DNA from 2 places in the Novosphingobium sp. BL-A-28-Hi1-0D genome. Region 2 is predicted to be linked to the other one. Evidence: predicted binding sites of a transcription regulator. Region 2 holds the regulator's gene; the other holds the start of a gene.

Region 1 (15,720 bases), 580 kb from region 2:
GTTCTCGATGCCGAAGAGCTGGTCGCTGCTTGCCCTGGTGGGCGGCGACCGGCGCATCCTTGAGGCCTATACCGAAGCGGTCAAAGAGACGCTCGCCTGGGCCGAACGCAATCTCGCCGAGACCCGGATCGAGGTGCGCGGCAAGGACAAGGCTGTCGCAACCGGCAACCTGACCGGCGCGCTCTTCATGCACGACACCAACCGCAATCAGGAACCGGGTGCCCACATCCACGCGGTGGTCGCCAATGCGACACAGGGGCCGGACGGCAAATGGCGTGCTCTGCGCAATGACAAGCTGTGGGAGCACAATACCCTGCTCAACGCGATGACAATGGCCCGGTTCCGGATCTCGGTCGAACGCCTCGGCTATGAGGTTGGCGAAATCGGCAAGCACGGCAGCTTCGAGGCGGTCGGCGTGCCGACATCCGTCCGCGAAGCTTTCAGTTCGCGCCGCGCAGAAATTCTTGGGCAGCTGGAAGGCATGGCCTCGCGCGGCCTTGCCGCGCGCAGCGCCGCCAACCTGATGACCCGCTCTAAAAAGAGTGTCGTCGAGGACCGGTCAGCGCTTGTCAGCGCATGGAAAGAGAAGGCTAGGTCGATCGGCTTTGACCCCTCCGTCGTCATGGCCCGGGCCAACGCGCGTGCGGCTCAGGGTCTCGGCGAGGTTGGCAGACTTTCCTCGGTCGTGCGCGGGACTGTTGCCAAAGCACAGGACCTGGCCGCTGCGCTGGCCGAGCGCTTCGGGCTGACGGAGGGCGATCCGTTGATGCCGCGTGACTTAGCCAGGCGGTCACCCGAACAGGTCGCTGCAGCCCACGCCGTCGCATCGGCAGTTCGGCATTTGTCCGAGCGCGAGGCGGCGTTCTCGAGGGTTGATCTCTACCGGGCAGCCCTTGGCTTTGGCCTCCCGGCAGCCCTGCCCGCGATCGACCAGCGGGTGCAGCAGCTCCTCCGGCAAGGCGCGCTCCAGCGCGGCGCTGGCGCCAATCAGGGCGTGCTCACCACGAAGGACGCGGTCGCCTCCGAACAGCGTATCGTTGCGGCCGTGGAAGCGGGCCGGGGGAAGGTCACGCCGATCATCGGCGCAGATGAAGCCGGCGTGCGGCTGCAGAGCCTCTCGCAGCTCAAATACGGCATCACCTTGAACGCGGGGCAGGAGGGGGCGGGACGTCTGCTGCTCGGCTCAACCAACCGCATAGTCGCTATCCAGGGCGTCGCGGGCGCCGGCAAGAGTACCGTCCTCAAGCCCGTGGCCGATATCCTGCGCGAGCAGGGCAGGACCGTGCTGGGTCTCGCTGTGCAGAACACATTGGTGCAGATGCTCGAGCGCGATACCGGCATCCCGTCACTGACGGTGGCGCGCTTTCTGCGCCGCCATCAGGACCTGCTCGAGGGCGGCAATCCGGTCCGGCTTGCCGAGGCGCGGGCGGAGATGAAGGGCGCAGTGATCCTGCTCGACGAGGCTTCGATGGTCGGCAATGCCGACAAGGAAAAGCTGGTCCTCCTCGCCAACCTTCTCGGCGTCGACCGCTTCGCCAGCATCGGCGACCGCAAGCAGCTGGGGGCGGTCGACGCGGGCAAGCCCTTCGAGGTGATGCAGCGCTCCGGCGTCGAAACCGCCACGATGAACACCAACATCCGTGCTCGCACCAAGAGCTTGCGCGCTGCGCAGCAGGCGGCGCAGGGCGGGCGGATCGATGATGCGCTGCGGCACCTCGGCAAGAATGTCGTAGAGGTAGGTGAGGGCGCTGCCATCCAAGCAGCGGCAGCGTGGTTGGCGCTGGCACCTGCAGATCGCGAGCGCACCGCGATCTATGCCTCGGGGCGGGCGCTGCGCAGCGAGGTCAATGCCGCTGTCCAAACGGGGCTCAAAGCCAATGGTGAATTGGGCCAGGTGGCGCTGGGGCTCGATGTGCTCTCACGGGTCAACACCACGCGAGAGGAGCTGCGCTATGCTGCGAGCTATCGTCCTGGGATGGTGGCCGTGTTCGACCGCGAAAACCGGGCGCAAAAGCTGACCAAGGGTTCCTACACAGTCATCGACAGCGACCGCCAGCGCGGCGTGGTCACGCTGGAGGGAGCGGGCGGCAAGCGCACAGTTCTGCGTCTTGATCGCCTCCGTCCCAACGGCGACTATGACCCGCTGCGGCTCTTCGAGGTCAAGCGTCTCGACATCCATGCGGGCGACCGGATCCGCTGGACCGAAACCGACCACAAGCGCGGGCTGATCAACGCCGACCAGGTGCGCATTACCGGAATCGGCCAAGATACGGTCTCGCTGGTGACATCGACCGGCATTGCGCATGATCTGCCGGCCAGCGATCCGATGCTGAAGCGGCTCGATCTTGCCTATGCGCTCAACGCCCATATGGCACAGGGGCTGACATCGGATCGCGGCATCGCGGTCATGGACAGCCGCGAGCGCAATCTGTCGAACCAGCAGACCTTCCTCGTGACTGTGACCCGTTTGCGCGATGGCCTGACACTTTTCGTCAACGACGCCTCGCGGCTCGGCGCGGCCATCGCTCGCAACACCGGCATGAAGCGCTCGGCACTCGAAACGGTAGCCCTGCTGCGCAATGCGGCTGCTTCAGGGCTCGCCAAAGGCAAGCCGGAGGTAGCAATGCAGAGCGAGCCACCTGTACTGAAAGAGCCGCCCGAGCGCGAGAAGGCAATGGTCAAGCCGTTCGAGATGGGGATCTGAGGCGGCGTTTCAGACCTTGCGGCCGAACCAGAGCACCCGGCCGACGATGTTCACCGAGCGCCTGTCGAGTCCTTGCCAGCTGGGGTAAGCGGAATTGTCGCTGACCACGGAGATCTTGCGCCCTTGCGGCTCGATCGCCACCCGTTTGACGTTAAGTGCGCCGTCCATCCGCAGGACATAGATCCCGTCGCGCAGCTTGCTCTGCTCGTCCGATACGTCGACCAGGACCTCGTCGCCATCGTGCAGCGTCGGCTCCATCGAGTCGCCGGTCACCTTGATGATCGAGAGGTTGGTCGGCTTGGCCAGAGTCAGCTTGCGCAGCCATTTGTCGTCGAAACCGAACTGGCCAGCCTTGGCCTCGGTGCCGGCAAGGGCGCCGTGACCCGCCGAGGCCTCGACGTCGAGCACGGGGATCTGCACCAGCTGTACGATTGGTGTGGCCAGGGCAGTGGGTCCGCCAAGCATGGCCTCATCAACCCCGAAGAACTGGGCGAGGATCTGCCGGTCCCGCTCGTCGAGATAGCGCGGGCTACCCTTCCGGATAAACTGTTGGATGTAAGATACATTGCGGCCGAGAAGCCGCGAGATCGACGAGTAGTTGACACCGCGCTGGCGGATCAGCTCGTCAAGCGTTGCGCGTGGATCATCCATGGTCTCTGTTCCTACGATTCTAGGATATGATCCTAGCGCTAGGAAACATCCTTAACAAGAACAAAAAGTGAACTTAGACTACGCGGGTGCATTTGAAGTGGTATGGCCTGAGATGCTCCGGCCTGCAGAGATCGGGGCGTGGCTGCCGGGAAACAGCAGGCGGCAAGCGACCAAACCCGGCCGCTCCCATCGGCCATCTTGACCGTCAGCAATTGCCAAAACCTGCCATTGGCATGTGTCTGAGCGCCAAGGCATCAGGCGCTGACAGAGCCGACGTTCACCTGTCATGATCTGCTCCCTGGAACCGGCCATTTATTCATCCGATCAGCAGAGGTTTGGATTGTCTTGCTCGGCATTGTTGCCGCGGTAGAACGTGGCATAGAAATCGTCTTGTCAGTGATGGGGGAAATCACTTCATGACAGAAGCTGTGCTTTTTATCGGTGACCCCGGGCGACGAGATGTCGACGAAGAGGTAGTGGAACTGCTGTTCCGAGCTGAGCATCCCGAGGGCGGTATCAGCACCGCCACGGTCTTGGTTCGGCGTTCTTGTTCCAAGGAAAGCTGGGCCATAGAGCGCTCGCGCGAGCGCGCCTCCGAAGCCTGTATAAACGCGGGTGGCGGTGGCGCAGCTAGCGTTGATGTTTCGCTCGGTTGGTGAGACCCGTTTTCACGGCCGCCAGTAAATTGATTGCCTTCAGCTTATCCCGGATTTCGGATCCCAGGTCAGGATGCCTCCGATCTTTTTGGGCGGAGGTCCGGAGATCAGCGCCAAACCGTCGCGGAAAAGGGCGAAATCGTAATCTTCGCGCCTGCCACCGCGTAAATCTTCGCCTTCGCGCGTTCCGAACCCAACGATTTCACCGACCGGAAGCTCAAAGGCGCCGAACTCACCCCGTCCGCCGGCTCGAATTCGCCCAGACAGTGCGTTGAGAAATTCAAGCGCCGCCGTCTCCTCCATGACGAACCAGTTGAGGCCGCTGCCGGGCGGCGGCCAATCACGCCAGCGCAAGCGTAACGGGAGATCGGTCCAGTCATAATGATGCCAGTAGAGAAGGTCCCGCGGTAGCAGAGGGAGCGTGCTGGCGAGAAAGCTCCGCCCGGCATAGCGAAAGCGAACAAAGTGTACCGGCTCCATATCCGCTGGAACCTCACGTGCACCGGCAAGCCAGTCGATCCATTCGACGACTGGCAGCGCCTGCATCATAATGAAATTGGAGCGGTGGGTCGCCATCGCCAACGATGCAGGGACCATCGACGTCCTCGCACCGGGTGGGGTTGCGAAACTCGGCTCCGGCTTTGGCCGACGCGTTTGTGACACTCGGATAAAACTGCTGCTGGTGCTCGGTCGCGATCCGAAGGCCAGCGCATACCCATGCACCACTTTGCCATGGGCGGACGTCTTGCCGATATAAGGCCTCACCTGGCGAAGGTATTTTTGCTCCGCCACGCGCGCCATCGACGCGTCGCTGACCTTGGCTGCGAACGACCCATGCGCCTCCGCGAGCACGACACCGTGACCACTCGCATTGCCGTCACCATAAAGGAAATCGCCATGCGGCTTGAGGGTTGAAGCAAGGCTCATCGCGTTGTCGCGCCAGCTGTAGCCCAGAGCATTCATGTAGAGGTCGGTGATGCCCGCGCCGACTCGGCCAGCGAAGTGGGTTTGCTCCACGTCCACAAACGTCGCCAGGAGCGGCGAGAGGGCAAATCCGGCGCCGTCCGCGATCAGCATCTCGACATCGCTCAGCACACTGGTTGCAAGCCTGACGAGCGCGGCCGGCGGTGCGGCCCGAAGCGTCGCTGTGCGCGCGATCGCTGCTGCCAATGCAGTTGGACTGAATTGGATATGTGGCTCCAGCGCAGGCGGAATAAATGCCGGCGCGACGGGCGTGCCCTTGTGCAGGTGGCGGCGCTCGCCGGTCAGCGCTACGGTCTTGTCGACCGTCCAGAGCGCGAGGCTACTCACACGTCATACCATTCGAGGCAGCCCATTTCGGCCAGGAGTTGCTTCAGAATCCGGTCGGACGCGAAAACGAGATCGCGGTCGCGCGCAGCTTGCTCCGATTTTTCGCCGTGGAACAGGTTGCACCGGACTTGATAGATCGTGCGCAACAGCTGTTCCCAGCTTGGCGTTGCGCCCGCCACCCATCCCACGGGCTGTCGCTTCACCTGTTGAGCATCGCATTCAACCAATAAGGCTGCGCGGTCGTATCGTCGAAAGGCATCGAAGCCGAGCTTGGCACGGACGTGCGCGACGTTGAGAACCGGCCATTTCGCAGAGAATGCATCGACTTCTACTTTGAAGTCCGGACGATCCGCTAAAAGCTGATCATATGTCGCGATCATGCGCAGTTCGGCAGCGAGCGCGTTGATCATTTCATAGTCCCGCTCACATCCCGTAACGGCCGCCATCCATCCGTTGAATCCCATCCACCGGAATATGAACGCCATCATTGAGGGGGGTTCGCGATCGGCGCGATCGAAAAGCTCCCGGGAAACCTGGTATGCCGAGGGGTCGAGCGTCTGATAGTGGCTGAAACTGACCATCAGAGCGGGCCATCATCGCGAAACCGAATCGTTAGTCCGAGTATTTCTTTCCACGTCATGCCGATTCCTCCCGCCGCGATGGTTCGCACAGGCTGCTGTCGCTCTCAACCGCGGAGGCCTGAGGGGCTGCGATAGAGCTCTAAGGAAATTCCATCCAAATTGGACTGATCGCGACGATCGTATGCCGGATTTTCCCTCGTGCTGTTCTACTTGACCGAGAGGACGCGGTCGCGGACAATTAGAGAACATGACCTATGACTTCTCGTCGCTCTCCCCTGCCGATTTCGAGGATCTGACCCGGGATTTACTCGGTCGGGAATACGGCATCCGCTTCGAGGCGTTTCCGGACGGACCCGACGATGGGATGGACGGCCGACACGCTGCTGCAAATGGCAATGTGATCCTGCAGGCCAAGCATTACTATCGGTCCGGCTTTGCGAAGCTGAAGGCAAAAATGAAGACGGAGCGTGCCTCGATCGATGCGCTTCAGCCCAAGCGGTATATCCTCGCCACCTCGGCCGCACTCACCCCGGCCAACAAGACGCAATTGGGTGAGGTCATCGGCCCAGCGCTCATCAGCCCCGGCGACCTATTCGGCCCGCAAGATCTCGTAGCGTTGCTGCGCAAATTTCCTGATATCGAAACGGCGCATCCGAAGCTTTGGCAGCAGAGCAGCGCGGTCCTGAAAAATCTGATCACCGGAGCCGTCGCCGACGCGCTCCCCAAACAAGCCGCGATCCCTCCTATGCTCGCGAGGTTGCTGCCGATATCGAGCGCCGCGGCGGTGTTGCCTGAGCGGGACACCCTCTTCATCCTCAAATCCTCGCCGATCGACGATGAGTTCGCGCTGTGGCTGGCGCCGAAATTGGAAGCCGAGGGCTATCAAGTCTTCGCCGACATCCTCACCCTCGAACCGGGCGATCGATGGCGCAGGGAAATCAACCAGGCGCTCGAGCATCGCGCCGCCAAGGTCCTGCTCCTCAGCAAGAACGCAACTCTCGACGATCCTCTGGTACAGGACGATATCGATATTGCGCTCGACGTCGCCGAGCGGCGCGGCGACAAGCGATTCATCCTTCCTCTACGACTTGGACCCGGGCGCAAGGTCAAGGGCATCGGCGATACGGTCGCCGTCGATTTCGTCCGCGGATGGGGCGAGGGATTGATGTCACTGCTCGATGCACTCCGGCGGCAAAAGGTCCCCCGTCACGCTGACGTCGTGCGCATCAATCCCAATTGGGAACTGTTCCGGCGGCGCGGCGCAATACCACTTATCGGCCAGCCCGAACGGCTCACGTCCAATTGGCTTCGCGTCACCGAGGCCCCCGACACAATCCACTATTACGAGCCAAGCGGTGCCTCCGATCCTGATCAGCTGAAACGCGCACTCGCTTGCTATCCTTATCCGACCGCCATCCAGGGGCGCGGATTTCTTAGCTTTGCCGGGCAGGCCGAAATCGACGAGGCCTTCGAGGAAATCGGCCGATTCCGGGTGAAGCGGTCCGTCCCGCTCCTCAAATTCCTCGACGAAGGCCTACCCAAGCTCGGTATCGAGCGTCAGGTCGCATCGAACCTCCTCATAGTCATGATCAAAGAGGCGTGGTTCCAGTTCTGCGAGATCAAGGGGCTGATTGAATATTCCTACTCAAACAGCGTGGGGTTTCACGCGTCTCCGGCGCTTGCTCCGGTCGGCACGCGCATCCCATGGGGCAAGCAGGGGGACCGGCGCTCGTCCATGCTGCGCAACATTGCCAAGGGCCACATCTGGCAATTCGGGGTAACCGCGCTTCCGGCAACCTGGCCGTTCTGGCATCTCAAACTCAAGGCGCGGGTTCTCTTTGCCGCCGACAATGGCACCCCTGAGGGCCTTGCCATCGACGACCCGAAAAAGATGCACAAGCTCAGGCGGTCGATCTGCAAGGGATGGCGCAACAAACAGTGGCACGGCCGAATGCTGGCCTTCCTCGAAATGCTTTCGGGTGACAGTGCCTATATCAGGCTGCGGCTTTGCGCGGAGCACGACCTCGTGATCGACGCAGCGCCGGTCCTTTTCTCGTCACCGGTCAGCACGATGCTGCCAAACGAAGCGGATGCGGATGAAGAGGAGACGGATGCGAGCACGCTCGGACGTCCCGAGAACGACGACGAGGAGGGCGAGGCGTGAAATTTCCCGAACCATCGCTCATCGTCGACCACCTCGACGAGCCCGCGCTCGAGTTTGCCCATGGCGAGCGCAGTCCGCATCCGAAGGATGGCCTGTTCCTTTACGGCCCGCATTCGAAGGGCAAGAAAGCGCGCGAAATTCGCGTCGGTGTCGTCGGCACGGCCGACGGCATCGGCCATTTCAGAACCTGGGCGCGCGGCATCATGCAGGTTGTCGCTGTTCCGCCGCCCGGAAAGGGCGAAAAGAAGGACCGGCTTCACCTCGCGAACTTTCCGGGTCTGGAAGAGACCTTCGGCATCACCTTCGATCCGGACGAGGTCAGCACCCTGTCGCTGCAACTCGCCGACATCGATCGCGCGACCCGCATCGAAAATCTCAACGAAGCGGTCGACAAGGTCGCGCGGCTCTACATCGACCGCGTCCGCAAGCATCTCAGGAACGAGGAGCAGTCGGTCGATATATGGGTCCTGGTGTTGCCCGAGATCGTCTACGAACGCTGTCGCCCTGGCTCCAAACGGACCGGCCTTGCCATGACGGCGGGCGACTTCGCCCGCCGCCAAAAAGCTAAAGCCAGCCTGCCGCTACTTGCCGGCGTCATTGATCAGACCAACGAAGACATTTTCAACGATGTCCCGGACTTCCACCGGCGCATCAAGGCCGAATTTCTTACAATCGCGCCGACTCAGCTGGTGCGCGAGACGACGCTCGCGCCGAACGCCTTTTTGAACAAAGCCGGCTACCCGCTTCGCAAGACACAGGATGCTGCAACCCTCGTCTGGAATTTGGCGACCGGGCTTTACTACAAGACCCAGCCCAAACCGCCTTGGCGGCTAGGGTCGGTACGCCCCGGCGTCTGCTATATCGGCATGGTATATAAGAGCTTGCCTGACGATCCCAACGGCCATGCCTGCTGCGCGGCACAGATGTTTCTCAACGAGGGCGATGGTGTGGTTTTTCGCGGCGCGAACGGGCCATGGAAGACAGGCGATCACGACTTTCATTTGAAAAAAGACGCAGCCAAGAAACTTCTGAAGCTGGTGCTCGCCACCTATAGGGACATGCACGGCGAAGCGCCCAAAGAGCTTTTCATCCACGGTCAGACCTACTTCAACGACGAGGAGTGGCAGGCCTTCTGCGAGGCGGCGCCGAAAGGGACGAATGTCATCGGTGTCCGTATTCGGACGACCGGCGGAGAGACCAAGCTGTTTCGGGATGGCGACTATCCGGTGCTGCGCGGCACCGCGCTGTTGCTGGACGACCGGGTCGCCTATCTGTGGACGACCGGTTACGTACCGCAGCTCGATACATATATCGGTCCGGAAACGCCCAACCCGTTGCACATCACGGTCATGCGCAGCAAATATCAGCAGCCCGCGATCCGCACCGTGCTCGCGGACATCATGGGCCTCACCAAGATCAATTATAACAGCTGCAACTTCAATGACGGGCTGCCGGTCACAGTGCGGTTCGCGCGCATGGTCGGCGATGTGCTAACCATGGGGTCGGCGAAGGGCGAGGAAAAGCAGCCCTTTAAATTCTACGTTTGACGCTGCTGCAGGGCCGACGATCTCCGGCCCGCAGCTGCCACATCGTCCGCTTTTTCAAAGCTGCGCCAATTTCTTTCGCACCGACAGGATCTGCACGATCAGGGCGACGCACAGCAAGATCAGCAGCACGACCGTCAGCAACATCAGGGCCCGCACATCGTCATAGTGACATTGATCCCATGGCGCACACGTCCAGGGCGACCGAACAATTCCCCAGCATCGCGGCAAGAGGATGATTACGGTCGTTAGCCCGGCGGCGAGCAGCGGATAAAGCCGCGTGCGCGCGATCACCCTCAGCCGAGTCTTGAGTGGCTCATTGTTCTTTTTGTCGGTGCTACCCTTTTCGGCCAGTGCGGCTGCGACATCGGGCATCCATACGGAAAACAAGGCTGCCAAAATTGCCAGCACCAGCGCGGACGCTGCAAGGGCATCCGCTGCCTCGCTCACTTGAGGCTATTCTTCAGATAATCAAACGACCCAACATCGATTGTATATTGCGTCAGGCCGTCGCCGGTCCGCCGCACCGGGGTCTTCGGATCGGTCGACGTCTCGAGCCGGGCGTTGAGCAATTCCATCAGAATCGGATTGAGGATCACAACGATGTATGGCTCCTTGCCGTCACCTTTGCAGTCCGCGAGAATCTTTTTTAGCGCTGGCTCGATCTTTTCGCGCAGGGCCAGCCGATGCTTGGCCGCGGTCGCCCTCATGAGACTTCGCGCCGCGCTCGGCGTGATGTTGAACAGTCGCGCGACCTCGTCCGCAACTGGCGGTTCGGTCGGATAAGCAGTCAACATGAGCCGGACGAGGCGTCGTTCGCGGACGTCTGCGGCGCTGGCGAGAGTCGCAACACCGGCGACCATGTCGAGAAACTCAAGGATAGCCGCGGGCGCAAACCTGGCGATCTGCTTTTCGAGGTCGGCAGGCTTACAGCGCAAGGCATCGCAAAGAAGCGGCAGCAAGGCGTCAGGAATTTCGACTTCGGAAGAGAACTTCAATTTAGCCATGGTGGTACCCTACTGCGGACGAGCGCTTGGCTCCATAGGTGGCGCGGCTGCTATTCTACCTACCGGTGCACCTGGAGGCGGCTGGCGACGGCCTCCGCGATGAAATCGCGATAGGCATAATTAATCAGATTACTTACCAGTTCGAGCAGACCGGCCGTCGGCAAGCCATCAAACGGGTCGCCATGCGCCAGCATATTGCGCCGCTCCGCCAGCGTGGGATGGGTCGAGCCGGTCAATTGACCGATCGCCGTGCCGTCGCAGCGCGTGACCATCGGAATGTCGGCATCGGTGAGGCCATCAACCTCGACCATGTACTTGAGCAGGTTTGCAAAGTTGCGTTTGCTCTTGGAAACCTTGCAACCGTAGCGATCCATGACGGCGAGCTCGAGCGCGACCAGTGCCGCAAGTTCACCTGCTTTGATCAGGGTAAAATCGATCCAGCCCAGGAGATAAAGCGTCTGTGCGCGCGCGAACTTTGCCTGGATGATCTGCGGAATCCGCGGGTCGATGCCGAAGCTTTCAATGAAGGTCCGCCACTCGGCAGGGTGGGCAAATGACAAGAACGCCCCGGCATTGCCTGAGGCGGGCCATGGCAGGATGACCGGTTCGTCTCGATCCCGAAGCGCGATGTGGGAGAGGTCGACCATCAGGAAGCCACCGCAACATGTGTCGTGACGGCCTGTCTCGACATTTCTACGGGCGAACCGTACATCGGCATTGACGCGCGCTCAACCATCGGCACGCTCGACGGCGTCGATATAATAGGCGCCGCCCTTCCGATCGCGCTTAACGCCAGCTTCCTCGGCCTCCTCATATTTCGCCTTGCAGAAGCAGCGGACCTCTCCGTCCACATCGATCTTGACTACAAGATCCTTCCCTTCGGGTTCATCGTCGGTAAGGCCGATGACCCGTCGTTCGAGTACGATCGAGCCGTCACCGAGGCGCCCACCGCGCAAGCGATGCGACACGATCGCGGGAACTTCGCCGCGCCCGTAGGTCGCCGCCTCCGGATAAAAGCCGATTTTGACATCGGCGGAGGGAAGGTCGGTGGGTATGTCGAATGACCGCGGCAGAATGCGGCGTGCGGTTATCCTGCCCCATTCGCCCAAATCGCCGAACCGCTCGAAGCCGTGGCGTTGCCAGAAGGTCCAGGAACTTCGCGGCGTACATTCAATCGAAAGCACGTTCACATTGTCGTCGATCGCCCGCTGCAGGGACGCTGCAAACAGCGCGTCGCCCAGCCCCTGTCGGCGACAGTCTTTGCGGACGCTCACAATGTCCGGCGCATAGTCGCCCACTTGCACCGCGATAAGCTCATCGCCGCGACGAATGACCCAGAGATCGCCATGGTCGAGCGCGCTTTCTATAATTCCCCGGTTGCACCAGAAGCCTTCACCATCCTCGGCATATTCCTGCTCCAGCCAGCAGAGGACACTGGCAAGGTCCGCAGTCGTGGCCTTGACGACCTCCATCTCTCCACATCTCCCATAGACCGACAGCGTACATGCAATCATATCACTCTAGGATGACAGACTCGGCTTCATTTTCCGAACGACATGGCTTTCGCGGCGCGGATGTCGAAATCACCACCCGGGAGGATGCTCCCGAGGGGGTTCGCGCCGCGGTCGTGATGCTCGGTTACGCGGCTGGCATGGGGCCTGGCGGCATGCGGGACACAGTCTGCGAGGTACTGCTTAGGCGACCCGACCGTAATAACTGGTCCCCGGGCAACATCGAGCATGAAGTCCATCGCCTGCTCGAAGAGGCGCCCTGGTTCAAGGTCTACGACATTGCCGAGCGGATCCATGGGGATCTGCTCAAAGCAGATTACTCGGGCGGCAAGCAGGCCGAATATGCTCGCCGGCTCACCCAATATTTCCGGGAAAATGGTGTCGGTTGGCAGATGGAAGACGGTCGCATCGTCTTTCGCGGCTCTGAAGCCTTCGGTCTGGCGACCCGTGATGCTGTCGCCTCCATGCAGCTGGCCAGTACGCCGACCGCCGCGAATGAGGTGCACGAAGCGCTCAAAGACATTTCCCGACGGCCATCGGCCGACGTCACAGGCGCCGTGCAGCACGCGATGGCTGCGCTGGAATGCGTTGCGCGCGAAATTGACGGAAGCACCGAAACGCTCGGTCAGATCATCAAGCGTCTCACGATCCCGCCACCGCTTGATGGCGCGCTCCATCGCCTTTGGGGCTTCGCTTCTGAGCAGGGTCGCCACATTCAGGAAGGGCGCCCGCCCAGCTTCGAAGAAGCGGAGCTCGTGGTGACCGTTGCGTCGGCCGTTAGCGTCTATCTGTTGCGGCACGCCGGCCGCGCGCCGCTGCCCTGATCAGACGATGGACTGCTATCGTATCGATGAAAGCGGTTACACCGGCTTCGATCTCCTGAATCGCGACCAGCGTTTTCAGGGAGCGACGGCAATCGCCATCGACGACGACGATGCCGCTCGGCTCATCAAGGAGTTTCTCCCGCGCGTGCAGGCGGATGAGCTCAAGTATCGCGCGGTTTCGCGCCGCCCAGGCAATCAACCGCGCTTGCTCGGACTGCTCGCCGAGCTCCTCCGCGGGTACAAATCCGTGACCTATGTCTGCGACAAGCGGTTCCTGCTGATCCTCATGTTCTGCGATTATGCGGTCGAGCCCTGGTACTACGAGCGCGGCTGCAACTTCTATCAGGACGGGCAGAATTACGGGATGGCCTCCCTCCTGGCGACGGCAGGTCCGACACTTCTGGGAAAGCCTGAGTTTGGGGCGCTTCTGGCCGCATTTCAGCATGCGGTAAAGGAAAAGACGCCGGGAGCTCTCGACGCGTTGGTTGAAGCCGCTCGAAAGACCGCGTGGCAAAAACTTCCAGAAGCGCTGGGGCCGTTGGCCCAATATGCCGCCCCGGAATGCCTTGAGGCGATCGCGACTGAGGGCGTGACCACCGACGCGGCGCTCGTCGTGCTTCAGTCGCTGATCTCCCGCATGGAGGTGATGAGTGTCGGTCCCTACCGCGTAGAACACGACCAATCGAAGAACCTTGCGAGCTATCACGATCTCTTGTGCCGGTTCATCGACCATGAAGGTGAAGTCGAGCTTCGCCAGTCCGAGATCGCCAGTTTCAAATTCCCATTGAAGCTCACAGAAGTGCGTCAGGTGGACTCCAAAGCCAGCCCTGCAGTGCAATTGGCCGATATCATGATCGGTGCCGCGCTGGAGGCCGCCAATATCATGACCGGATTGCGGGATGGCGGCCTCGACCCGGAGAAGCTGATGTCCCTCTATGCTGAGGACCAGTTCATCCACCTCATCCCGAGCGTCGATTTCGAGGCCCAGAAGGAATTTCGGCGCGGTACGCAAGCGGCGGAGGTAATCGATTATTTCGCAGCAAATTTTGCGTCGAAGAATTAGTGAGGCGCATATCGCGGTGTTTTGTCTACGTCCTACGGCGCCTTTTGGATCGATGCCGTTTCCGCTGTACGACCGTAAGCGCTGTTCTGCCTCCACCTTGCGTGGGTGATGCCCAGCGTGGAGTTTGCGCGACCTGATTGGGGCTGAGGGCGCTACTCCTATGATAATCCCGTGTGATGATCCTGTGAGCAAGGGCGCGCAGCGGTTCGAGATCTTCACGGGCAAAGGCAAGCGGCGGGACTGGCCACCGGAGGTCAAGGCCTCGATTGTCGCGGAGTGTTATGCCGGTGCCGAACGTATCGGCGCTGTCGCGCGGCGGCATGGGCTTGATCCTTCGCAGGTCTATGCGTGGCGGTAAGCGCTGTTCTGCCTCCACCTTGCGTGGGTGATGCCCAGCGTGGAGTTTGCGCGACCTGATTGGGGCTGAGGGCGCTACTCCTATGATAATCCCGTGTGATGATCCTGTGAGCAAGGGCGCGCAGCGGTTCGAGATCTTCACGGGCAAAGGCAAGCGGCGGGACTGGCCACCGGAGGTCAAGGCCTCGATTGTCGCGGAGTGTTATGCCGGTGCCGAACGTATCGGCGCTGTCGCGCGGCGGCATGGGCTTGATCCTTCGCAGGTCTATGCGTGGCGGAAGGATTTGCGCAAACAACTGGAGGATCAGGCTCAGGCCTTCCCATTGGCCGAACCAGCCACCGCGACGTTCGTACCTGCAGTGGTCGAACCGGCAACGCGACCAGATCCGGCACCTACGCGCCGAACTCGGCGCAGGCGACATTCCACAGTTGCTGCTGTCGAACTGGAGATCGATGGCGTGGCAGTGAAAATCGCGCGCGGCGCTGATGCCAGCGTTATCGCCGCCGTAATCGAAGCGCTCAAGGCCCAGAGATGATTGGGACGAGGCGATGATCGGACTCGGTGCCGGCACGCGCGTGATGGTTGCAACGCGTCCGGTTGATTTTCGTAAAGGGCCTGACGCGTTGGCCGCGCTGGTCAGCGCCGAGTACGGCAGCGATCCCTTTTCCGGCGTGATCTACGTGTTCCGGGCCAAGCGCGCCGACCGGATTAAACTGGTCTGGTGGGATGGCACCGGCCTGTGTCTGATGGCCAAAAAACTTGAGCAGGGCGGCTTCAGGTGGCCGGGTATTCAGGACGGTGTGATGCGGCTGACGGCAGCGCAACTGGGTGCGCTTCTCGAGGGGCTGGACTGGCGCAGGGTGCATGGCGGACGCAAGCCCATAGCCCCGCAAATTGCCGGTTGACGGGGCTTTCTCCTGCTGATTCACTGCGTCCATGCTCATGGAAGCGGACCTTCCCGAAGACCTTGAAGCGCTGCGTGCGTTCGCCCTTGAGCAGTCCCGCAAGCTCGCCGATGTAATGGCCGCCAAGGGCGAGGCAGACGCCGAGATCGAACGGCTGCAGTCGATTGTCGATGCCTTCATGCGGCACCGGTTCGGTGCGCGTTCGGAGCAACTTGACCCTGACCAACTGCAGCTAGGCCTTGAAGATGTCGAGACGGCGCTGGGCCAGGCCCGTGCGGCACGCGACGCGGCGATCGGCAAGCCCAGCTCCGACCGACCACGCAAGGCCAACCGCGGTTCACTGCCTGCGCATCTCGAGCGGATCGAGCAGGTTGTCGATGTCGAGGAAGTGGATGGCATCCGGGCTTGCCCTTGCTGCGGCGGGGCGCTCCATCAGATCGG
Region 2 (15,720 bases):
TGTCGATCAACCTGTCCAGCGGCCACATCCGCACTGTGGCTGAGACGCAAGGCCTGCAAGGCTGGTACCGTTGGCCCGAACCCCGCCCTGACCGAGGTAAGGGACCGGGGCCTGTCGTGGAGAAGTCAACAGGCCCCGGCTCATCAGGTCACGGCAGGACCCAGCGCACCGAGCCGCTGTAGCTCCCGCTCGTCGGCATGCCATCGCCACCGAGTGCCGGGACGAAACGGGCGCGAGCGCTTACCTTGGCGCAAGTTGCCGCATCGAGATCCGCCGAACCGCTCGATCCGGTGATCTCGCAACCCGTCACCTTGCCATCGGCTCCGATGGTCAGGCGGAACCGCGTGAGCCCCTCGCGCTCCTCGCGAATTGCGGCGCTGGGATAGTCGCGATCCGAAACCCACGATCCGGGCGAGCCCTTCGGGGCCGCTGAACGCAACGCAAAGCTTGCCGAGGGCGAGGGCTTTACGTCAGGCGGCGTAAGAGGTCCGATGTCGACAGGTGCGATCGGGGTAATGTCCACCGGACGGATGCCGATGCCGGGATCGACCGGGCCTAGCGAGATATCCGGCTTGGGCGCGACCAGCGGGCGGGTCTCCGGCTTGATCGCTGGCTTGATGTCAGGTGGCGGCGCGATCGGTGTCACCGTTACCTCGTCGTCCTTCCACTGCTGCGCGACCAGCCGGTCCTTGATGATATGAACCATGCCGCTCGCGAAGCCCGAAGCGATGGCCCAGATCGCTACCCCGTGGAGCAGGCCCACCGCGATGAAGGTCTGCGTCTGCCGGCGTCTCGTATTTTCAACTGCATAAGCCATTGGCAACACCTCTTCCGTTGCCGACGCCCCATCTGATGGCAGGCCGTCCCGGAAGGGGCGCCCCGTGCGGGGCATTCGGTAACAACGGAAACTACACCTGCGAAGCCGTGCGTGCCAGAAAAATCTCAACCAAATTGATTGATATTAGGCATAGCGGATTGGCAGAGTAAGAAAAGCCGCTCGCGAGTTACCCCGCGAACGGCCCTTTTCATTTCGAGAACGCTCGATCGCCGCGAACCGGCGGCGGACTGCGTCGTCAGTGATACCGCCGCAGCAACCCGGCCAGCTTGCCCTGCACGGCCACTTCGTCCGGCCGGTAGAACTGCGGATCATAGGCCGAGTTGGCCGGATCGAGCCGGATCATGCCCTTCTCGCGATGCAGATACTTCAGCGTCGCTTCCTCGCCCCGCACCAGCGCCACGACGATTTCGCCGTCGCGCGCGATGTCGGTCTTGCGGACAAGCGCATAGTCGCCGTCGAAAATCCCCGCCTCGACCATCGAGTCCCCTGAAACCTCGAGTGCGTAATGCTCACCTGCACCGAGCAGTGCAGCGGGAACGGGGAGAGTGGCGGTGGTTTCCAAGGCCTCGATCGGCACACCTGCCGCGATCTTGCCGTGGAGCGGCAGTTCGATCACGTCGTTCGCCGGAGCAGGTGCAACCTTTGCCGCCGGGCGCAGCGGTGTCACGACAGCGCTGGCTGCAACAGGTTCGCGCGCCAGAGCAGGCTTGCTCACCGCACTGTCAGGCTGGCGCAGCACTTCGAGCGCGCGGGCGCGATTGGGCAGACGGCGGATGAAGCCGCGTTCCTCAAGCGCCGAGATCAGGCGGTGGACGCCGGACTTTGACTTGAGATCGAGCGCCTCCTTCATTTCCTCGAACGAGGGGGAAATGCCGGATTCCTCCAAACGGACCTGAATGAAAGAGAGCAGTTCATGCTGCTTGCGCGTCAACATTGGCGGTTCTCCGCAGGTGAACGAATGCGGAACGGATAAGCAACCAATTACGACTCGTCAAGCAATTCCACCATTCTCGAGCAGGTAAACCGGAACATCCGTTCCTGCGGCTTTCGCCGCCGCTCCTGCTTCGCGCATGACCAGCGCGTTGGCGCGCGACAGCGGCGAGAGAGCGCCTGAATCCTGCAGCGAATCGAGGCTCACGCTTGCGCCGTCCCACCGCGCGCGCAGGAACTCCATCCGGCTTCCGCCCGCTGCCATCGGCGTCGCGAGGCGCGAGGGGATCGCGCGCGGCAGCGCATCGCGCGCGCCCAACCCTGCACGCAGCAGCGGCAACATGAACAGGAACGCGGTGACAAAGGCTGAAGCGGGATTTCCGGGCAGGCCGAGTATGATCTGGGATCCCCGCGTCGCCACCAGCAGGGGCTTGCCCGGCTTGATACCCACGCGCCAGAAATCGATCGACGCGCCCACCGACTCCAGCGCCGGACGGACCAGATCATGATCGCCGACCGATGCCCCGCCGCTGGTAACGATCACGTCGGCCTCCCGCTCGGCATCGAAAGCGCGGGCCAAGGCATTGAGATCATCGGCGACCGGGCCGCGATGGCGGACGTCGACCGGAAGCCCGCCGACCATTGCGCAGAGCATCGGGCCGTTGCTGGCGGGCAATTGGTGCAGTGCGGGCAGATGCCCCGGCGCGACGAGCTCGTCACCGCTGTCGATCACCGTGAGGCGCAGTCTGCGGCGGACCGGCAGGTGCGCGTGGCCTCCCGCGATGGCGAGCGCGATCTGAGCGGGGCCAATGCGCAGGCCCGCCTCGATCAGTACGGCGTCTTCAGCGAAGTCCATGCCGGCCGGGCGAACGTGGCGGATGGGCGGAACCGGTGGCTCGCCGGTGAGTCTCAGGAAATCGCCATCGCGCGCAGCATCTTCCTGCAACAGCACCATATCCGCGCCATAGGGCACGACAGCGCCAGTGCTGATCCGCACGGCTTCGCCTGTGCCCACCACGCCGCCAAACGGATGCCCCGCCGCGCTCTCCCCGATAACGCGCCACGGTCCCGGAAGTTCGGCGCTGCGCAAGGCATAGCCATCCATCGCCGAGACTGGCGCGGCAGGTTGGGTGCGTCGGGCGTGAAGGTCTGCCGCAAGATAGTGGCCAAGGCACTCGGTGACCGCCCGGTGCTCCACCCCCAGCGACGGCGCCAGCGCCAGCAGGCGCGCTTGCGCCTCGGCGAGGGGGAGGGGCGGTGTTCTCATGCGCCGGTGCTCATTCACCTGCGCGCCAGGTGCCGGATTTGCCGCCGCGCTTCTCGATCAACCGCACCGTTTCGATGACCATGCCCTTGTCCAGAGCCTTGGCCATGTCGTAGATCGTCAACAGGGCAAGGCTGACGGCCGTCAGAGCCTCCATCTCCACCCCGGTGCGCCCTGTGAGCGAGGCAGTGGCCGTGCATTCGATGCCGCCGTCGACCAGCGCGAAGTCCACGTTCACCGCATCGAGCGCCAGCGGATGGCACAGCGGAATGAGATCGCCAGTCCTCTTGGCTGCCAAGATTCCGGCGATGCGGGCGGGGCCGAGCACGTCTCCCTTCGGAGCATTGCCCGTCCGGATCGCTTCGAGCGTGGCATCGGACATCCGAATGAAGCCGCGGGCGATTGCGACGCGATGCGTTTCAGCCTTGCCGCCAACGTCGACCATCCGTGCAGTTCCGGCCGAATCGATATGCGTCAGGTCGTTCATCAAGGTCCTCGGCAGTCTTTGCACCTGGGCGAGGTCTACACCGTCCCGCGCGAAAACCGCAAATCCCTCTCAGGGGATGGCAATCAGCCGACGAGCAACGCTCGTGTCGCAGCTTCCACGTCCATCTGCCGCATCAGCGCTTCCCCCACGAGGAAGGTGCGCGCGCCGCACTGTTCCAGTCGCAGCAGGTCGGCGTGGGTGTTGATGCCGCTTTCGGCGACCAGCAGCGTGCCTTCCGGGGCGAGCGGGGCGAGGCGTTCGGTGGTGGAAAGGTCGGTGACGAAGCGCTTCAGGTCGCGGTTGTTCACCCCGATCAGGCGCGACTTCAGGCGGCTTGCGCGCTCCATTTCCTCTTCGTTGTGCACTTCGACCAGCGCGTCCATGCCCTGTTCGCGCGCGGCGGCTTCGATCTCGGCCATCTGGCTGTCCGAAAGGCAGGCGGCGATGATCAGGATCGCATCGGCCCCGATGGCGCGCGCCTCAAGGCACTGCCACGGATCGACCATGAAATCCTTGCGGATCACCGGCAGGGTGCAGGCGGCGCGGGCTTCGACCAGATAGTCCTCATGCCCTTGGAAATAGGGCGCGTCGGTGAGGACCGAGAGGCAGGCAGCGCCCCCGGCCTGATAGGCGCGAGCATGGTCAGCAGGCGCGAAATCGGCGCGGATCAGGCCCTTGGAGGGGCTGGCCTTCTTGATCTCGGCAATCAGGGCATAGCCGGTCTGCGCCCTGGCCCGCAGCGCCGCTTCGAACCCGCGCGGCGCGCTCTGCTCCGCAGCGTGCGCGGCAAGCTCGCTGGTGGTGACAGCGGCCTTGCGGGCAGCGACTTCAATGCGCTTGGTGTCGCAGATTTCGGTGAGCTTGTCGGTCATGGCGGGCGTGCCTTAGCGAGGTTGGGCGCGTTGGGGCAAGTGTGTCCTTCGGGCCTTCAATCGTGAGCCTGTCAAAAGACGCACCGTCGCAGCCCACCCCGTTCAACACGTTCAGTAAGTCTCGCGGCCCTCCCGATTGCGGGAGGGCTAGACGCAACGCTTGTTCTCCCCTCCCGCAGGCGGGAGGGGGCGGGGGTGGGCAAGAGCGCTACCTCAGCGCGGCGATCCAGCAATTGAGCAGCGCATTGGCGAGGCCCTTGTCGAGCGCTTCGGCGGCTTCTTCGATGCCCTCGTACCAGTCGCTCGCCTCGCCTGCGACGATCAGCGCGGCGGCGGCATTGAACAGCACGGCATCGCGGTATGGCCCTTCCTCACCCTGCAGCAGGGCGCGCAGGGCGGCGGCGTTATAGGTCGCATCGCCGCCGCGAATGGCGTCGACCGGAGCTTGCGGCAGACCGACATCGGCAGGCGAGACACGGCGCATCAGGACTTCCCCGCCGCGCACTTCGGCCAGTTCGTTGCCGCCCGCAAGGCTCAGCTCGTCAAGCCCCTCATCGCCCGAGATGACCATGCTGTGATCTGTGCCGAGGCGGCGGATCGCTTCGGCATAGATCGGCACGTAAGCGGGCCGCGCGATACCGACCAATTGCCGGCGCACGCCTGCCGGATTGGCCAGCGGCCCCATCAGGTTGAAGATGGTGCGGCGGCCCAGTGCCTTGCGGATCGGCATGATCCGACCCATCGACGGGTGATGACGCGCGGCAAAGAGGAAGCAGATGCCAAGGTCGGCCAGTGTCGCCTCAGCTGTCTCGCCCGCGCGGTCGAGGTTCAGCCCGAGCGCCTCCAGCGTATCGGCCGCTCCTGCCTTTGAACTTGCCGCGCGGTTGCCATGCTTGGCCACCGGCACACCGCAGGCTGCGACGACGAGGCTGACCGCCGTCGAGACATTGAGCGTGTGGTGCCCGTCGCCGCCGGTCCCGCAGACGTCGATTGCATTGGCAGGCGCGCTGACCGGGATCATCCGTGCCCGCATCGCCCGCGCCGCGCCCGCGATTTCGCTCGCTGTCTCACCCCGGTCCGACAGGGCGACGAGGAATTGCGCGATGCCTTCGTCGGTCACGGTGCCATCGAGGATCGCCGCGAACGCAGCTTCTGCTTCGGCTTCCTCCAGCGGATGGGTGACGTCAGGCAGGTTCATGCCGGGACCGGGTTGGTCTTCATGCCGCAGATCTTGAGGAAGTTCGCGACCATGGCGTGGCCGTGTTCCGTGGCAATGCTTTCCGGGTGGAACTGCACGCCGTGGATCGGCAGCGAGGTGTGGCGGAAGCCCATGATGTGCGTGTCATCCGACTGCGCGTTGACCGCGAGGCAATCGGGAATGTCGGTCACGATCAGCGAGTGATAGCGCGTGGCGATGAAGGGCGAGGGCAGGCCCTCGAACACGCCGGTGCCATCATGCGTGACCGGCGAGGTCTTCCCATGCATCAACCCGCCGCGCACGACCTTCCCGCCGAAATACTGCCCGATCGACTGGTGGCCAAGGCACACGCCCAGCAAAGGCAAGTTCGCATCCGCCGCCGCACCGACGAGATCGAGGCTAACCCCCGCCTCGTTCGGCGTACAGGGGCCGGGCGAAAGCAGGAACCCCTGCGCGCCGGTCTTGATGGCCTGATCGGCAGTGAGCGCATCATTGCGCACCACTTCAACCTCCGCGCCCATCTCCATCAGGTAATGAACGAGGTTCCAGGTGAAGCTGTCGTAGTTGTCGATGACGAGGATCATTCTAGTTTCCGCGCCTCTCTATGCGGCGGCGAACGCTTTCAGCAATTCGGCCAGGCTCAGTAAATACCGATTCCAAAACTGCTACTGTAAAGTCTTGTAGGTCCAAACAAGCGTCTCGATCCAAATTTTCAGACGCGTGAGCAGCGTCATTGCCGTCCTCGCGGATGCAATCAATCAAAGGAGCAAGACGACGATCCAGCATGGACTTGTCTAGAAGCCAATCGATTCGTAGCCGCAGATCCTTAAATGTCTTCCACGAAATATAGCCATTTTCTCCGATACGATGTTCATCATCCTGTGGCACGAGTGTTCGTGTTGTCAGGTCTACAGTCTTTCGGAACAAAGCCCCTGAACCATTCCAGGCACCTACGGACAAGCATAAAGTTGCTTCGTTAAATGCTCGTTCAATATGGTCAGGTGTGTATTCCGGGCAGCGACATGTATTTGCAAATGTAGGTTTCTGGATAACAACGCTGTTGAATAAAGCGTTTAAAAAAAATCCGCTTCCTTGCAAGGCAGATAGAGTGTCTTTGCGGTTGTAATTTACCTCGAAATTTACCGACGAAAAGCAAGATCGGCAACGACAGAAAAGTATGCTGCTCCAATCGTCACCTGGAACAAAACTGTCTTGCAGAACATCAAACGTTATTCTCTGAGTGCCACAACGTGGACAATCAGCCTGTAGCTCAAATTTTTTTCCTGCAACCGACATAGCTCGCTATTGCCCAAACTTCGCTTCACTTGCCACCCGCACCGCCTCGCGCGCAGCCGCAAACAGTGCGCCTGACTTCAGTTCGCACTCGCGCTGTTCGTATTCGGGGTTGCTGTCGGCGACGATCCCCGCGCCTGCCTGCGCGTGGAGGACGCCGTCCTTGACCACGCCTGTGCGCAGGACGATGCAGCTGTCGACCGAGCCGTCGGGCGCGAAGTAGCCTACGCCGCCTGCGTAGGCACCGCGGGTTTCGGGTTCGAGTTCGGCGATGATCTCGCAGGCGCGGACTTTGGGAGCGCCGCTGACGGTGCCTGCGGGGAAGCCTGCGAAAAGCGCGTCTACGCTGTCAGCCCGCGAGGTGTCGAGTTGGCCGACCACGTTCGAGACGATGTGCATCACGTGGCTGTAGCGCTCGACCGTGTAGCTTTCGGTGACCTTGACCGTACCCGCCTTGGCCACGCGGCCCACGTCGTTGCGGCCGAGATCTAGCAGCATCAGGTGCTCGGCGCGTTCCTTGGGATCGTCGAGCAGGCTGAGTTCGTTGGCACGGTCTTCTTCCGGAGTCTTGCCGCGTGGGCGGGTTCCGGCGATGGGGCGGATCGTCACTTCGCCATCGCGGATGCGGACGAGGATTTCCGGGCTCGATCCGGTCAGCGCGAAGCCCGGCATGTCGAGGAAATAGAGGAACGGCGAGGGGTTGATGCGGCGCAGAGCGCGGTAGAGCGCGATCGGCGGCAGCGGGAAGGGCGCGGTGAAGCGCTGGGCCAGCACGACCTGGAAGATGTCGCCTGCTTCGATGTAGTCCTTCGCCCGCGTCACCATCCGCGCATAGTTGGCGGCGGGCATGACCGGCTGCGGCGTCACGTCGACAGATTCGGCAAGACGCTCGTCGGCAGGCACCGGGTCGGCCAGTTTGCGCAAGGCGCTGTCGATGCGTTCGGCGGCAACCTCGATCAGGCGCGCAGGCTCGCCACCCTCGGCCCAGACCGGGGCGATGGCGAACAGTTCGTCGGACAGGCGGTCAAACACCAGCACCACGGTTGGCCGGGTGAACAGCATGTCGGGCAGGACGAGATCGCTCTGCGGTGCGCGCGGCAGCTTTTCGACAAGGCCGATGGTCTCGTACCCGAAGTAGCCGACCAGGCAGGCGAGTGCGGAGGGCAGCTCAGCAGGCACCTCGATCCGGCAAGCGCTGACAAGCGCACGCAGTTCCGTCAGGGCATTGCCCGGAAGCGGGGCGAAAGCTGCGGCATCATGCCGCCAGATGCGGTTGATCTCGGCCTTGTCACCGGTCGCGCGGAACACGAGATCGGGATCGAGGCCGAGCAGGCTGTAGCGCCCGCGCACTTCGCCGCCCTGCACGGATTCGAGCAGGAAATCGCCGCGCCCGCTCTCCATCAGCTTGAGCGCCGCGCCGACCGGGGTTTCGGTATCGACGATCAGCTTGCGCCAGATCAGCGCCGGCCGCCCGGCGGAGAGCTGGGCAAGCGCGGCCTGATGGTTCTCGGGCAGGGCGGTAGCGGGTACGGCCAAGGTCGTCATCGGCTTACTGGGCGTTCGCGCCGGTCAACTGGTTGCGGACCGCGCGGATGCCGGCTTCATTGCGCTCGACACCCACATCATTGCGGATGGCAATGCGCAGTTGGTCGGCAAATTCGCTACCTGCGTCCTGCGCGAACGAGCGGGCTGCCTGCTGGAAGATCGGATCGCCACGCTTGACCTGTCCAAGCACGATATCGCTCAGCGAAACCACGTACCAACCTGCATTGTTTTGAACCTGCAGACGCTTGTGGCTGCCCTTGGCCATGGCGAACATCAGGGCAAGCGGTTCGGGCACCTTGCCCTGCATCTGGGTCAGAGCCTGGCGAGGCAGGTCGACGGGCTGCGCCGGTGGCAGAGAGACCCCGGCAAGCTTCATCGCTTCGGCAACCGGTGTGCCCTTCTTTAATGCGGCGAGGATCTTGTCGGTAGCTGCCTTGGCCTTGGCAGAGCCTTGCTGCACAGCCCAGTCACGCGCGACAATGCCGCGGATCTGGTCGAGCGGAGCGGGCTTGGCGGGGGTGATCATGCCGACGTCATAGATCGCGAACTTTTCGCCCGGCTCGATTTCGGCAAGCTGCGCTTCGCCCTCGCGCTCCATCGCGAACGCCGCCTGGACCAGCGGAGCGATCTCGGGAGCGACCTTCTGACCAGCCTTCCCGAAAATGCCGCCATCGGCGGTGAGCGACTCCGTCGTCACCATTGTCAGGCCGAGCCTGTTGGCGATGTCGACAAGACCCGTCCCGTTGTCGATTTCCTGCTCGACTTGCGCGGCCATGTCGGAAAGTGCGGCACGGCGCTTCTCAAGCGTAAGGGCGGTAACGATTTCAGAGCGCGCCTGCTCGAGCGTCTTGCCCGCGTTGCGCTTGATCGCGTCAACCTTGACGACATGCCAGCCAAGGCCCGACTTTGCCGGAGCGGCAAGGGTGCCCGAAGCGGCCGCGAAGGCTGCATCGGCAACGGCGCGCGACGTCTGGTTGGCGAGAGCGTCGCGGGAAAGGTCGGCAAGCTTGCTCGCCACGAGGCCCTTGGTGCGGGCAGCGCTGTCGAGCGAGCCAGACTGCCCGACTTCTGCGGCAAGTGCCTTTGCGGCAGCTTCCGTCGGGACGATGACCTGCGTGACAGAGCGCTGTTCGGACGGGGCATACACCGCCGTGTTGAGCTTGTAGCGGGCCGCAATCTCCGCCTCGGCAGGGGCAGGGACGGACTTCAGGCTGGCTTGGTCGACAATGGCATACCGGATCTTGCGGTTTTCAGGCTGCAGGTATCGGCCCTCGTTTGCCTTGTAGAACGATGCAAGCGTTCCGGCGTCCGGCGGCGAGGCAGGCGCGAAGGCCAGCGAAGGTACCGAGACGATGGTGCCGATGCGCTTTTCGGTCAGCAATGCGGCGTAGCGCTGCACGGCCTCGTCCGCCATCTGCGCGCCGAAAGCGGCAGGAAGCAGCAACTGGCGGGCGACAAGGCCCTGGCCGATGTCTTGGCGGACCTGCTTGTCGGTAAGGCCCCGCTGCGCAAGCAGCTGTTCATAGGCGGACTGGCTGAACTTGCCATCGGGACCCTGGAACGCAGGAATCTTGATGATTTCGCTGTCGATCAGTCGGTCACCCGCGACGATGCCATGCTTGCGCGCCCATTCCGCCATGGCAAGGCGGTCAGTCATGCCGGTAAGCACAGTATCCATGCCGCCAGCAGCAAGAAAGTCCTTCATCGTCATGCCGGGCTGCTTCTGCCGTTCCTGCTCGAAAGCGTTGGTCAGCGCCTTGCCCAGTTCGGCAGTGCCGACGCGGGCCGAGCCGACCTTGGCAGCACGATCACCCCCGGCGATGCCGCCGAAGCCATTGCCGGTCACATCGGCGCTGGCGAAAGCCAGTGCGATCAGGCCGAGGAACACGAGCGCAAGGGCAACACCGATGCGCGATTTGAGGAACGAGCGGAAGAATCCGAGCATTTGCGGGTGTTCGTCTCTTGTCTGGGCGCAAATGCGCCCGCTGGGTCGATTTTGCTGTGCCTTAGGAGCCAAATGCGTTTCCCGCAATGGTCGCTTAGCCCTGTGTTCGTGTTACCTGGCAGGTTATCTGGGCGCCGACATAATGTGTGCGAACGCACCTCTGCCTTTCCCGGGTTATGCGATCAGGTGTTTTGCAGAATCGGCCCGGGTTTGATAGCGGCCGCTCGACTCAAGCGTGGCAAGACTGACGGGTCATGTCGCAAATATCGATTGCATCAGGAAATACTCAGGGGAACTGGCCGAACATGCCGCATCGTCCTTACATCGTGGGCAACTGGAAGATGAACGGGAGCCGCGCCATGCTGGCCGAGGCTCGCGCGATCGACCGCGCGGCCGGACGCTATCCCGACGTGCAGGTCGCGCTCGCGCCGCCGTTCACTCTGATCGGTGCGCTGCGTGAAGCCGTGAGCGCGATGGGCGTTGGCGGGCAGGATTGCCATGTCGCTGCCAAGGGCGCCCACACCGGTGACGTCTCGGCCCCGATGCTGGTCGATACCGGCGCGGACTTCGTGATCGTCGGCCACAGCGAACGCCGCAAGGACCATGGCGAGAGCGATGCGGTGGTCAAGGCCAAGGCCGAAGCGGCGCTGGCCGCGGGCCTCGGCATCATCGTCTGCGTCGGCGAGACTCTGGACGAGCGGGACGCCGGCAAGGCCGAGGTAGTCGTTTCGGGGCAGGTCGATGGCTCGATGCCCGAAGGCGATGCGGCGAACGATGCGATTGCGGCAGGCAAGGTCGCCGTGGCCTATGAGCCGGTCTGGGCAATCGGCACGGGCCGCGTGGCAGAAGTACCCGATGTCATCGCGATGCACGCAGCCATTCGCGCCCGTCTGCTGGCGCTTTATGGCGAGGCGGGAGAGAAGGTGCGCATTCTCTATGGCGGTTCGGTCAATGCCGGAAACGCTGCTGAGCTGCTCGCTGCCGAAGGCGTCAGCGGGGCGCTCGTCGGGGGCGCGAGCCTTACCGCCGATGCGTTCCTGCCGATCATCGCAGCAGCTGGTTCGGGCGAAGCCTGACCGCGTCAGGCCACCACACCGATCCTGCGGGTTGCGCCACGGCGCATGCGCGCCTACATGGCCGGAGTTCCTGCGCGGCTTCGCGCTGAAGGTAGAGATTCATGTCGCTGTTCATTTTCCTCACCGTGGTCCAGGCGATCGTCGCGGCCCTTCTTGTCGTGGTGATCCTTATCCAGAAGTCCGAAGGCGGCGGCCTCGGCGTCGGCGGCAGCCCGGCCGGCTTCATGTCGGCGCGCGGCGCGGCAGACTTCATGACCCGGCTTACGACGGTGCTGGCAACGGCATTCGTGGTGCTGAGCATCGCTCTCGCGGCTCTCGCCGTGGGCACGACATCGAGCCGTGAGATCGACACTTCGCTCGAGCGGACGGCTCCCGTGCAGAACGTCCCTGCAACTGATCCGCTTGCTCCGGCGCAGGGCGGCCAGCCTGCTCAAGCGCCCGCAGCTGCTCCCGCCGGGCAGCAGGCTCCTGCTCCGGCAACCGACCCGCTCAAGGGTGCCGCCGGGCAGTAAAGCTTTTATCGCAATGCGATCGGCCGACTCGCTTCCTTGAGGTCGCGGGGCGGTCTTCGTGTTGCGTTTGACCCATGGCTGTGGATTGCGGCAAAGATTACAGCCGCAACCGCTTGCCACCTTGCAACTTCTGACGCTAAGGCCCGACTCCCATGGCGCGGTACATTTTCATCACCGGCGGCGTGGTCTCCTCGCTCGGCAAAGGACTCATGGCGGCGAGCCTCGCGGCTCTCCTGCAGGCTCGTGGATTTCGCGTGCGAATCCGCAAGTTCGACCCTTATCTGAACGTCGATCCGGGCACGATGAGCCCCTATCAGCACGGCGAAGTCTACGTGACCGACGACGGCGCGGAGACCGACCTCGACCTTGGCCACTACGAGCGCTTCACCGGCGTTTCGGCGCGCCAGGCTGACAACATCACCTCGGGCCGCATCTATCGCGACATCATCGCCAAGGAGCGCCGCGGCGATTACCTCGGCGCTACTGTCCAGGTGATTCCGCACGTGACCGATGCGATCAAGGACTTCGCCCAGGCCGAGACCGAAGACCTCGATTTCGTGCTCTGCGAGATCGGTGGCACCGTCGGCGATATCGAAGGTCTGCCGTTCATCGAAGCCCTGCGCCAGATGCACAACGAACTGGACCGCGAGCAGACCTGCTTCGTCCACGTCACGCTGGTTCCCTACATCGCCGCTGCGGGCGAGCTGAAGACCAAGCCCACACAGCACTCGGTGCGCGAACTCACCGGCCTTGGCATCCAGCCCGACATCCTGCTGTGCCGCTGCGAAAAGCCGCTGCCCGAAGGCGAGCGCGCCAAGATCGCGCAATTCTGCAACGTGCGGAAGTCTGCCGTCATCCCGGCGCTCGATGCCTCCAGCATCTATGCTGTGCCGCTGCAGTACCATGCCGAAGGGCTCGACAACGAAGTCCTGCGGCACTTCGGCCTGACTGCGCCCGAGCCGGACCTCGCCCGCTGGGACGACATTGTCGACCGCCACCAGAACCCCGAAGGCGAAGTGACCATCGGTGTCGTCGGCAAGTACGTCGGCCTGCAGGATGCCTACAAGTCACTCAATGAAGCGCTGGTACACGGTGGCATGGCCAACCGCGTCAAGGTGCGCATCAAGTGGCTCGACGCAGAACTGTTCGAGAAGGACGACGCCGAAATCGCCGCCCACCTCGAACCGATGCACGGCATTCTCGTGCCGGGCGGCTTTGGCGAGCGCGGCACCGAAGGCAAGATCGCCTCGGTCCGCTTTGCCCGCGAACGCAAGGTACCGTTCTTCGGCATTTGCCTCGGCATGCAGATGGCCTGTATCGAAGGCGCGCGCAACACGGCCGGAATTGCCGATGCCTCGTCGACCGAATTCGGTCCGACCGATGAGCCCGTCGTCGGCATCATCACCGAATGGATGACCGCCGAGGGCCTCGAGAAGCGCTCCGAAGGCGGCGATCTGGGCGGGACCATGCGGCTTGGCGCCTATGAGGCCAAGCTTGCCGGCAACAGCCACGTCGCCAACATCTACGGCGCAACCGAGATCAGCGAACGCCACCGCCATCGCTACGAAGTAAACGTTGCCTACAAGGAGCGCCTCGAGAAGGGCGGACTGGTGTTCTCTGGCATGTCGCCCGATGGCCTCCTGCCCGAAATCGTCGAGCGTCCGGACCACCCGTGGTTCATCGGTGTGCAGTTCCACCCCGAGCTCAAGAGCCGCCCGTTCGAACCCCACCCCCTGTTCGCCGGCTTCATCGCCGCAGCAGTCAAGCAGGCGCGTCTGGTTTAAATCGCCTAAAAGGGGCTGGTCACGTAGGGGTTTCCCTGATTACTTGCGCGTCAGGTATCGAGGGGAGTTCCGATGGACGCGGCCAAGCTGGCTGAAGCACTGACGGCGCAGAGCCTGTTTGCCGATTGCGAGGAGGCCGAGCTTTCGGATATCATCGCGCGCGGGCAGGTCCGCTCGTGGAAGTCCGGCCAGGTGCTGATGAGCCAGGGCGAGGAAGGCAAGACGCTGTTCATCGTGCTCAAGGGCCTTGCCCGGGTCAGCATGGTTGCCGCCAATGGCCGCGAGATCATCCTTGATTATGCAGAGCCCGGCCACGTGCTAGGCGAGATCGCCTTTCTCGACGGCGGCGATCGTACCGCCACGGTCGAGGCAATCGATCCAGTCGAAGCGCTGGTGCTGTCGCGCGGCGCGTTTGCCGAGATCATCGACAAGCACAAGGGCCTCTCGCTACGCCTGCTCAAGGCGATGGCACGACGGCTCCGCCAGAACAACGCCGTGATCGAGGCCGACCGCGCCTATACCTCCGGCCCGAGGCTCGCGCGTTTCTTGCTGCGCCTGATGATGGGTGACAATTCGGACAAGGGCAACCAGCTCAAGATTGCGCTGAGCCAGGGCGAACTTGGCAACTTCGCCGGCATGTCACGCGAACAGATCAACCGCCAGCTCTCGGCCTGGGTCGATAACGGCATCGTTGCGCTCAAGGGCGGGCGCGTAACGATTCTCGACCGCGAAGCCCTGGTCGATGTGGCCGAGGCATGGTGATGCAGAAAGGGCGGGCCTTGCGACCCGCCCTTCCGATTTGAGAAGCCCGATCAGGCAGCGGCGGTGTTGTCGCCTTCGATGACCTTGAGCTGGTTCTGCGCGCCGATCAGTACCTTCTTGGGCTTCATCGCCTCGGGCACTTCACGAACGAGATCGATGGTCAGCAGGCCATCGGCAAGGTCGGCAGCTTCGACGCGGACGAAATCGGCCAGCTCGAAGCGACGCTCGAAGCCGCGGTTTGCGATGCCGACGTGGAGGTATTCGCGCTCCTGCGGTTCCGGGCGCTGGCCCTTCACGACCAGCAGGTTCTGCTGGGCGGTAATATCGATATCCTCGGCCTTGAACCCGGCAACCGCCAGCGTGATGCGATAGGCATCCTCGCCGCTGCGCTCGATGTTGAAGGGGGGATAGTTGTCACCGGCATTGGCGCGGGCCTGGCGTTCGAGCAGGTCGAACAGGCGGTCAAAGCCCACGGTGGTGCGGCGATAAGGGGTAAAGTCGAAACGGTTCATGGCAATATCCTCGTTCTGAGCAATCTGCACTTGCCTTCTGCGAAGCCCGGAACCCGGCGCCCGCATCGGCGGTTTTTGAGCCATGCCCGACTTGCGGCGCATGACACGAAAACCCATGTGTGTTAGCGAAAACCGCTTTTCAAGACCCTCATCGAGGAACCTCATGTCGAACACCCCCAAGGTCGAAGTCTACACCAAGTGGGGCTGCCCCTACTGCTCGCGTGCCAAGCAACTGCTCGATGGCAAGGGGGTCGCCTACGAGGAGTTCGACGTGACCATGGGCGGTCCGAAGAAGGCCGAAATGCTCGAGCGCGCGCCGGGCCACACCACTGTTCCCTCGATCTTCATCGACGGTATCCACGTCGGCGGTTCGGATGATCTTGCCGCGCTCAATGCGCAGGGCAAGCTGGACATGATGCTCGGCAAGTGAGCGCCACGGAGAGCAGGCCCGTAAAGGTCGCGTTGTTCCAGATGACCAGCGGGACCGACCCGCAGGCCAACGCAGACGCGATTGTCGAGGCAGCCAAGGCAGCCGCCTTCCAAGGCGCAGCCATGCTGTTCACGCCCGAGATGTGCGGGCTGCTCGACCGTGACCGGGCGAGGGCAACGCCCAACATCGTCCCCGAACAGGACAACCCCGTGCTCGCCGCTGCGGGCAAGGCCGCGCGCGAGCTTGGCCTGTGGATCGATCTCGGCTCGCTC

What was found. The regulator LexA, encoded in region 2, represses DNA repair genes until DNA is damaged. The targets are predictions, from matches to a motif close to GTTCCNCNCTTGTTCT.
Region 1: ACZ1JW_RS13335 (S24 family peptidase) is a predicted target of LexA. The motif match lies at 3,413-3,428, and genes of this name have one in related genera.

What each region holds. Positions count from the first base shown of each region.
Region 1 covers NZ_CM145502.1:2,734,524-2,750,243, forward strand. The annotation lists gene mobF (MobF family relaxase) at 1-2,704, shown strand, start outside; gene ACZ1JW_RS13335 (S24 family peptidase) at 2,714-3,355, opposite strand; gene ACZ1JW_RS13340 (hypothetical protein) at 3,772-4,014, shown strand; gene ACZ1JW_RS13345 (hypothetical protein) at 4,051-5,322, opposite strand; gene ACZ1JW_RS13350 (hypothetical protein) at 5,319-5,903, opposite strand; gene ACZ1JW_RS13355 (TIR domain-containing protein) at 6,151-8,067, shown strand; gene ACZ1JW_RS13360 (argonaute/piwi family protein) at 8,064-9,614, shown strand; gene ACZ1JW_RS13365 (hypothetical protein) at 9,669-10,061, opposite strand; gene ACZ1JW_RS13370 (hypothetical protein) at 10,058-10,618, opposite strand; gene ACZ1JW_RS13375 (hypothetical protein) at 10,678-11,265, opposite strand; gene ACZ1JW_RS13380 (GNAT family N-acetyltransferase) at 11,347-12,090, opposite strand; gene ACZ1JW_RS13385 (AbiJ-NTD4 domain-containing protein) at 12,144-12,953, shown strand; gene ACZ1JW_RS13390 (hypothetical protein) at 12,961-14,016, shown strand; gene ACZ1JW_RS13395 (transposase) at 14,201-14,374, shown strand; gene tnpA (IS66-like element accessory protein TnpA) at 14,481-14,909, shown strand; gene tnpB (IS66 family insertion sequence element accessory protein TnpB) at 14,923-15,279, shown strand; gene tnpC (IS66 family transposase) at 15,311-15,720, shown strand, end outside.
Region 2 covers NZ_CM145502.1:3,311,976-3,327,695, reverse strand. The annotation lists gene ACZ1JW_RS16060 (ComEC/Rec2 family competence protein) at 1-182, shown strand, start outside; gene ACZ1JW_RS16055 (energy transducer TonB) at 149-817, opposite strand; gene lexA (transcriptional repressor LexA) at 1,074-1,772, opposite strand; gene ACZ1JW_RS16045 (molybdopterin molybdotransferase MoeA) at 1,830-3,035, opposite strand; gene moaC (cyclic pyranopterin monophosphate synthase MoaC) at 3,046-3,519, opposite strand; gene trpC (indole-3-glycerol phosphate synthase TrpC) at 3,603-4,391, opposite strand; gene trpD (anthranilate phosphoribosyltransferase) at 4,600-5,589, opposite strand; gene ACZ1JW_RS16025 (anthranilate synthase component II) at 5,586-6,173, opposite strand; gene ACZ1JW_RS16020 (DUF4145 domain-containing protein) at 6,175-6,885, opposite strand; gene ACZ1JW_RS16015 (anthranilate synthase component I family protein) at 6,892-8,427, opposite strand; gene ACZ1JW_RS16010 (peptidylprolyl isomerase) at 8,432-10,372, opposite strand; gene tpiA (triose-phosphate isomerase) at 10,678-11,448, shown strand; gene secG (preprotein translocase subunit SecG) at 11,556-11,960, shown strand; gene ACZ1JW_RS15995 (CTP synthase) at 12,113-13,744, shown strand; gene ACZ1JW_RS15990 (Crp/Fnr family transcriptional regulator) at 13,817-14,506, shown strand; gene ACZ1JW_RS15985 (Hsp20 family protein) at 14,557-15,018, opposite strand; gene grxC (glutaredoxin 3) at 15,182-15,448, shown strand; gene ACZ1JW_RS15975 (carbon-nitrogen hydrolase family protein) at 15,490-15,720, shown strand, end outside.